One region of the Butyrivibrio sp. WCE2006 genome, then DNA from elsewhere that is predicted to be linked to it. Evidence: a T-box and tRNA genes for the amino acid it is inferred to sense, from the RefSeq annotation. Region 1 holds a T-box; the other holds one or more tRNA genes.
The links. A T-box is a leader RNA that pairs with one kind of tRNA and senses whether it is charged. The one in region 1 lies ahead of ileS (isoleucine--tRNA ligase), so its partner is inferred to be a tRNA-Ile.

Region 2: it encodes a tRNA-Ile, which carries the amino acid that the T-box ahead of ileS (isoleucine--tRNA ligase) is inferred to sense. The anticodon was not compared.

The regions. Positions count from the first base shown of each region.
Region 1 is NZ_JNKH01000008.1:45,631-49,940, reverse strand. It holds gene ileS (isoleucine--tRNA ligase) at 1-2,463, opposite strand, end outside; T-box leader at 2,503-2,750, opposite strand; gene T501_RS07485 (phosphatase PAP2 family protein) at 2,879-3,805, opposite strand; gene T501_RS07480 (TrmH family RNA methyltransferase) at 3,943-4,310, shown strand, end outside.
Region 2 is NZ_JNKH01000068.1:4,357-8,666, forward strand. It holds gene T501_RS18835 (phospholipase D-like domain-containing protein) at 1-1,469, shown strand, start outside; gene T501_RS18840 (hypothetical protein) at 1,583-2,242, shown strand; tRNA gene T501_RS18845 (tRNA-Ile) at 2,344-2,416, shown strand; gene T501_RS18850 (hypothetical protein) at 2,907-4,046, shown strand; gene T501_RS18855 (hypothetical protein) at 4,060-4,310, shown strand, end outside.

The DNA.
Region 1 (4,310 bases):
ATCCTTATCAATAAAGCTCTCATCAACAGCAGGGAAATCACAAAGGTGAATTGACTCCGGTGCTGATGCATCACTGGTTCTGACAAGATTCTGATAGATAGACTCTGTCATGAAAGGAACCATGGGAGCTGCTGCCTTACATACATTTACAAGAGCTGTGTAAAGTGTCATATATGCAGAAATCTTATCCTGCTCCATTCCTTTAGCCCAGAAACGCTCACGGCTTCTTCTTACATACCAGTTAGAAAGATCATCAACAAAAGCATCCAGTGCCTTTCCTGCTTCAGGTATTCTGTAGTTCTCAAGGTTCTTATCCACTTCACCGATCATGGTATTCATCTTGGAAAGAATCCACTTATCCATTACAGTAAGCTTATCCTTTTCAAGGGTATACTTGGAAGCATCAAAACCATCAATATTTGCATAAAGCACGAAGAATGCATAGGTATTCCAAAGAGTTCCAAGGAATTTTCTCTGTCCTTCCTGTACTGTCTTTCCTGCAAATCTTGAAGGAAGCCAGGGAGCACTGTTTGTATAGAAATACCATCTGATAGCATCTGCTCCGTATTTCTCAAGAGCTTCGAAAGGATCAACCGCATTACCCTTTGACTTACTCATCTTCTGTCCGTTTTCATCCTGCACAAGTCCAAGAACTATAACATTTTTAAATGCAGGCTTGTTGAAAAGAAGTGTTGCTTCAGCATGAAGTGAGTAGAACCATCCTCTGGTCTGATCCACAGCCTCTGAAATAAACTGAGCAGGGAACTGCTTCTCAAAAAGCTCCTTATTCTCAAAAGGATAGTGGAGCTGTGCAAAAGGCATTGCTCCTGAATCGAACCAGCAGTCGATAACTTCCTTAACTCTGTGCATCTTCTTGCCACACTTAGGACATGTGATCTCATACTTATCAATATAAGGTCTGTGAAGCTCACAGGTCTCTGCTGAAGGATCTCCTGAAAGCTCAGCCAGCTCTTTTCTTGATCCTACGGAAAGCTGATGTCCACAGTCATCACATTCCCAAATATTAAGAGGTGTTCCCCAATATCTGTCACGGGAAATTCCCCAATCCTGAATGTTCTCAAGCCAGTCACCGAAACGTCCCTTACCAATTGATTCAGGAACCCAGTTGATCTCCTTGTTATTTCTTATAAGATCATCCTTAACTTCTGTTACCTTGATGAACCATGAAGAACGTGCATAGTAAAGAAGCGGTGTTCCACATCTCCAGCAGTGAGGATAATCATGCTCCATCTTAGGAGCTGAGAAAAGGAGCTGTCTTGAATCCAGATCCTTAAGTACTTCGGGATCCGCACTTATAGCACCTTCGTCCATCTCCTTCTGTGTAGGTTTGCAACGCATTCCTGCAAACGGAGTCTCAGGCTTAAGTCTGCCTTCACCATCAACCATCTGTACAAGAGGAGCATCATATTTTCTTCCAACACGGGCATCATCTTCACCAAATGCAGGAGCAATATGTACGATACCTGTACCATCTGACATGGTTACGTAGTTATCACAATAGATAAAGAATGCCTTTTTATGCTGCTTCTCAGTCTCATCAGCTGCACACTGGTAAAGAGGCTCATACTCTTTGTATTCAAGATCTGTTCCAACATAGGACTCAAGTACTTCGTAGGGCTTTTCTCCCTCTTCCTTAGCAAGTCCGCCAAGAACTGTATCAGCAAGTGCCTCTGCAAGATAATATGTATATCCATCAGCTGCCTTAACTTTAATATACTTTTCATCGGGATTCACACAAAGTCCGATGTTAGAAGGAAGTGTCCAGGGAGTTGTTGTCCATGCAAGGAAATATGCATCCTCACCCTTAACCTTGAACCTTACAACCGCTGTGCGCTCCTTAAGTGTCTTATAACCCTGTGCGACTTCATGAGATGAAAGAGGTGTGCCACAACGAGGACAATAAGGAACTACCTTGAATCCCTTATAAAGAAGACCCTTCTTCCAGATTTCATTAAGAGCCCACCATTCTGACTCTATGAAATTATCATCATATGTAATGTAAGGATGATCCATATCTGCCCAGAAACCAACTGTGCCTGAAAAATCCTCCCACATTCCTTTATATTTCCATACAGATTCCTTACATTTTTTAATGAAGGGCTCCATACCGTATTCTTCGATCTGCTCCTTGCCATCAAGACCAAGAAGTTTCTCAACTTCAAGCTCTACAGGAAGACCATGAGTATCCCATCCGGCTTTACGTGGAACTGTGTAACCTTTCATAGTGCGATATCTCGGAATCATATCCTTTATGGCACGTGTAAGCACATGTCCGATATGAGGCTTTCCGTTAGCTGTTGGCGGTCCATCATAGAACATATACATATCGCCCTTGCTTCTGGTGTCTACACTCTTCTGAAAGATATCCTGATCTTTCCAGAATTTCTCGACTTCTTTTTCACGAGCGACAAAATTCATGTCTGTATCAACCTTCTTATACATAATTACTCCTTTCAGGAAAAATAAAAGCCCGTCCTTTGTAAAAAGGACGAGCCACAACTCGCTATACCACCTGTTTACACATACTCCCCTTTTCAGGTTTTATATGTTTCTCCATTACGGGGAGATTCCGACACAACTTACTTATCTGCCAAATTCAATCGACATACATCTTTCAGTCATGCAGCTCAGAAGTGATTTTCTGTGTTCTGTACTTGCACCTGTTCGCACCACACACAGGCTCTCTGTAGCGTTCCAAAAATACATACTGTCTTCGTCATAGCTTTTATTATGCAATTTAAAAATAATTTTATTCACACAAATATAAAAAGTCAATAGGTTACCATAATTTTTAATATCTCAGTTCTATACAATGTACGATTTGAAAACAGAAGGAATGAGCCATAATAACCTATAATTATGCTTTCTTTTTATTCACCAGTTTAAAAGCCAGAGGATACACTCCAAACATCACAAAAATTATTATTGCATACCTTAAAAATCTTACCACAAAGGCACCCATGGTGTATGATTCAAGAAATTCTTTTGAAAACGGCAGCTTAAGCAGCATATTTAAAACCAGATATATTAAGAAGCCGCCTGCGAATCTCATGATTATACTCAGTGGCTTTTTTGTCCCTTCAAATTTTACATATCGCTTTTCAAACTCTATCGCTGGGAAAAAACCTGCCATCAACCCCATTCCTGTATAATAATCGGTAGTTTTACAAAAGAAAAATCCGGTTGCAAACACTACGAAAATAATAAAATTAACGAGTGTCCTTTTCTCCTCACCGGCCTTTTCATATATAAATGGAAGAAGAAAAACTAAAATTGCTCCCACTCCCCATCCAAACATAACATCTGAAGGATAATGAACACCTACCACAATCCTTGAGATACCAATAAGAAACGGAAGAAGAAATGCTAAAATCGTAAAAATCCGGCCTTTTGTATATCTTGCAAGTGAACCATATATAATCGTCGAATTCATCGAATGTGCACTGGGAAAAGAATACCCCTGTGCTGCAACATCGTAAATATCAGCACTTTTATCCTGCGGTCTGTAGCATACGATCTCTTTGTGAACTATATATGGTCGCAGCCTTAATGCGATATTCTTAATAAAGCCGTTAAACACAACTCCTGTTATCACATTAGTAGCTATATAAATTCCAAACTGCTTGTCATAGCACCAATAAAGAAAGCCTATTATCACAATAGCTACTGCCTCTTCGCCTAAAGCGGATAGATGTGAAATAGCCAGCGCCCCTTTTTCTCCAAGCATATTTTGTAACCAGATCATTAAATGTGGCTCGAATTCAAAATAAAAAGCATTCCCCATAACATCCCCCTTAGAATACATGTAAGTCTATTTATTTTAGCAAATACTCCCATGTTTTACCATGTTGCAACCTACCTGATAACCTGTCAGAAACAATTATGTTATACTTTTTAAATCAATACTATTGGAGAAAAGATATGATACATATAAGAAATACTGATTCCTTAGACACTGCTGAGCTTTCTATATATAATGAGCAGTCAGAAGTACAGCTTTACCGTATAAATGAGCCAGAACCCGGAATTTTCATAGCCGAGAGTCCAAAAGTAATAGAAAGAGCATTAAATGCCGGATATGAACCTATTTCTCTACTTATAGAGAATAGCCAGATAAAAGGCGAAGCTGCTGAATTACTTGCGAAATTTGACTCTTTTCCAGAAGAAGTTCCGGTGTTTTCAGCAGATGACAACCTTCTGACATCAATCACAGGTTTCCATCTGACACGTGGCGTACTCTGTGCGATGAAAAGAAAGCCTCTGCCTTCAGTATCTGATATATGTGCAAA
Region 2 (4,310 bases), on a different contig from region 1:
GAGAATTGACAGAACTTAGCCATAAGGATACAGATGAAGCAAGGAGAGCAGAGAGAATTGTTGAACTGATAAAGACTTCTACTAATAATGCTAAGAATAAAATACGCACCGTTAAGAGCAAGAGTGAGCTGGAGGCTAATCGGCATGAGTTTACCAAACTTCGAGTTCAGAAGGTATCTGTTGGAGATGATCCTGCACCACGCACGGAACTGATTTATCATTCTGAATCTAATAATCTATATGCAACAAGGCCTGGGATTGATAAAGACGCAATAATCTTTAATGAGAAGTTGTCGTCCGATGATATCAGGGATGAATTGGAGAAATTGGTCAGTTTTACAAGATGTTATGAAAGAAATGTAGCTGATAATAATAGTGATGTAGGCAAGAAAATCTGGGAGGTTTTTCTGCACGCATATCAATCGCCATTCTTTTGGAAGTATCGTGTGGGCATGAAAAAATATTTCAATGGAACGGAGGAGATGCTCGCTAAAATTCCTAATATATTGTTCATAAGTGGACAAAGTAGCTCTGGTAAAACGCCGCTTTTGTCAGCAATAAATCAACTACTACAGAACGGAGCATACAATATACCACAATGGAAGAGCTATAGAGATTATGATGGCAAATCATATATGACCAACAGGATGCAGGAGAATAATTTATTTCCGGTAATGATAGATGAGGTAGAAAAGGACTTTCTTTCAGGTGGAAAGTGTAGATGGTATGGAGAGGCATGGATAAAGGAAGTATCTAATAATTTAGGATCCGGATTAAAGCCATATATGATGATGGCCTCAAATAAGAATATTGAATTATCATCTCCCCTTCAGACAAGAATTAATTATATTTCAATTGATGAAAAAATAGCGCTTTCATCAGAAGAGAGAACAATTTTGTCGGATATAATAAACAGCATGAATAATAGACTGTTTAAGGACTTTTGTGCAAGAGCGTTAGAAAAAGAAAATATTTATGATGTGAAGTACGATTCAAAATTCATGCCTGATTTTGCAGGCCCTGCTAGAGATATTTTTTTAGAGTACTTCGAAGAGGTGCAGATGGAAATACCAGACAATTTCCCAATGTCGCCAATAAATGATTATGCCATCAAGGGGATACAGATGTGGAAGGATGCTTTTTCCGATCAGACAATTTCTGAGGCATTCACATATAAAGGGGAGAGTAACGAACTGATAGTGAATCGTGAGCTCTTATCACGTAAGCAGTATTCCAGGAAGGAGAGAGATCTGCTTCGGTTTCTTAGTGAATCTGTGAAGAAGAGTGGTAATGCTAATGAAAATCAGTATTTACATCGTGATGCCGAAGCTTTCTTTGAATGGATTGGAGTAAAGAATCCATATATTGATAATATGGTTGTCTCTGAGGACGAGGATATATGCGTCAAGGATACAAGGAAGCTAAGAGGGATTCGCGCATGGATTGCAAGATTAACAAAATCAGTATGATAAATATCTTGAAGTATATCATTCAACTAGCGGTTCAATGACAACCAATTATTTATGACCTTATACTTTGTTTAAGGCAAATAAAAAAGTATAGTTCATGGAGGGTGAAGCTTATGGCAGATAAGATGCTTGTCACCCAGGCTCTTGATGAGAGAGACCTGCTTGTGAAAAAGATTCAGGATAAGATTTCAAAGGCTAGCTTTGTAGATACAATCAAGCCCAATGAGGAAAAGGTGCTTGATGCAAGAGTATCCAAGGATGAATTTGCCAAGGATGCAGAAAGTGCATATCAGCAGATTCAGGATCTGATTGACAGATTCCAGAGAATTGATGCAGCAATCGTTGCTTCAAATGCTAATACAACTATCAATACCACCTATGGCTCTTTTACCGTTGCAGGTGCAATTTCTCTAAGAAGCAGATTGCGCGGTGCGGGATCATATGATGGAGATGCTGATTTCGAGAGATCACTTCAGCTTAAGATGGAAAAGGATTACCAGACCAGAGTCGCTATAGCAGATATGAAAAACAAGCAGCTGCAGAACACAGCAGAGAGCATGAGACTTTCAATTCTTGGTAAGGATACCAAAGTTAAGGATGAGAAGCCTTTGGAAGTAGTTGAAGCTTATGTGAAGGAGAACACTACTGAGCTGGTGGATCCACTTGATGTTCAGAAAAAGATTTCTGTACTTCAGGAAAAGAGGGATACGCTTCTTACTGAGCTTGATACTCAGATTAAAGTATCCAATGCGACAACGTTTATTGAGATTTGATTAACTCAGTAAGAATTGCCTGCAACACGAAAACTTCAAACCCGGTTTCCCTGTAACAGGGTTACGTTACAATTACCAATACTGCAAATATTGGATGAGTATTCAGAATGGCGAAGTGGAAATCGCACTGGGTTAATGGTCCGGAAATCGCAGGTTCGAATCCTGCTTCTGAAGCCCCGATTGAAAGGGGAAAGTCGTCTAAAACGACCAACAACAATATTAACCATTTTGCATTTTGGTTAAACCGTAAATTATCGTCGGTCAATTGTATTTGCCTCAATTATCAATTGGAAACTGAGAACGTGCTTTAGACATAGAAATATGTTGAAATCCGTGATAAAGGTTAGGGCGTTAAACCGGTTGGGCTGAAGTAATCCTCATGGCTGTGTTGTAGGCAATATAATAATTTCGGAATTTTATCATATGAGTACCTTAAGCCTGGCTAAGCGGTGAAAAGACCTTGCAGAGATGCAGGGTCTTTTTTCAACTAGTGGTTCAATGACAATGCTGAGTAGGAAGGATATCATAACCATAATAAGAAATTGCATATCCTACTGCGAAAAAGGAAGTGCTTCACAATAATAGATTTGGGGAATTTGGTGATATGGTTACAGAACGAAAAATATCTAGATGGAAGAATAAATATTGGCATGCTGAATACACTTTGAGTAATGAAGGTTTAGAGAAGATGATGGAACTCATGAGCCTCACTAACAAGATTGGTACAGATGGCAGGAGCTCACGAAGATCAATATGGGTAAATGTTCCGAACAAAACAGATGAGGGGGACTGGGTAAACATAAGGTTCTGTGGCGCTGTTTATGGCCCTGGAGATGTCTTTTACGAAGTTATGCTGGATGACATAAGTGTGATGTCTTATGACTCCAAGAGTACGGATAGAAGCATAGTAGATATAACGGATATGCTTGATGGGCTTATTGAGTGTGTTAAACTGGTCCTTTCTTTAGCGGAAAAAGGAGAGTATGAGAGCTATATCGCCAAGGTGCCATATGAAAGAAGGAGAGGGGCTATCCGTAGAACGGATTATTATGATATTTTTCCTGAGGCAAGGGAAAGCTACATTAGCTCGTTGAGTCAGGATGAAATAAATGAATTGATGGAAAGCGGAGGCTGTACAGACTACATAGAGGAAAAAATGACGGCCAGAAGTTTCTACGAGGCTTGTGCTGTCGTATATGAAGCGCTTGGTATGCCAAAAGAAAAAACAGCCGGATTACATTGCTATGAAGACAGTAAAGCGGAAAGAGCATTCTATTCCGGAATGACACCAAAGGAATGGTACTACCTAACTGCGGATGGCAGGGATGATGGGCTCTATATGGTTCCGATGGATGATCCGGTTCATTTTCTTGGGTGGTTAAGGCGTGATAAAGCCTACTTTGATTATAAATATCTTAGTGGCCATGAATGGGATTTTATACAAAAATTCTCAACTAATATGCAGATGATGGTGACTGAGGATTCGGAATCCGGTAACTGTATCATTCACATTATGGGAGACTCCAAGGCGAGAAGTGATGATTTGATAAGAGCTTTCCTGGCTCTTAAAAGAGCAGGCTATGGTGTTACGCTTAATGGATACAAAGAGATTGTCGGGAGATTGAATGAAACTGATTATGTGGGGATTGTGGAGTTTGAAAAGAATCTTTCGCATGTAGACACTATTGCTGGGCATGATGTGCGTGACAGCATTTGCTTATGCGACTTTCAGGATGAAAGCGTTGTGGAGAAAATAATAAAAGCAACAGAGTGGGAAGATTTGGATACTGTACGGTTGGCTTGAAAGGAATAGAAATATGGAACAGAAGCCCATACATGGGTGGGAAAAGCAGTATATGGATAAAGCAGAGAAATTGGAGATTTATTGTTGCTCAGCTGAATCCGACAGCGAAATCAGAGGGCGACTTTTTGGAGAATCCCCAAAAGAAGTTATTGAAATATATAAAAGAATAAACCCATGCGCTAAATGTGGCGCTCAGAATCCTAAAGCTCTCGAGTATGAATGCATGGGAGATTTCGATTTTTCCATAACCTGCAGAAAATGTGG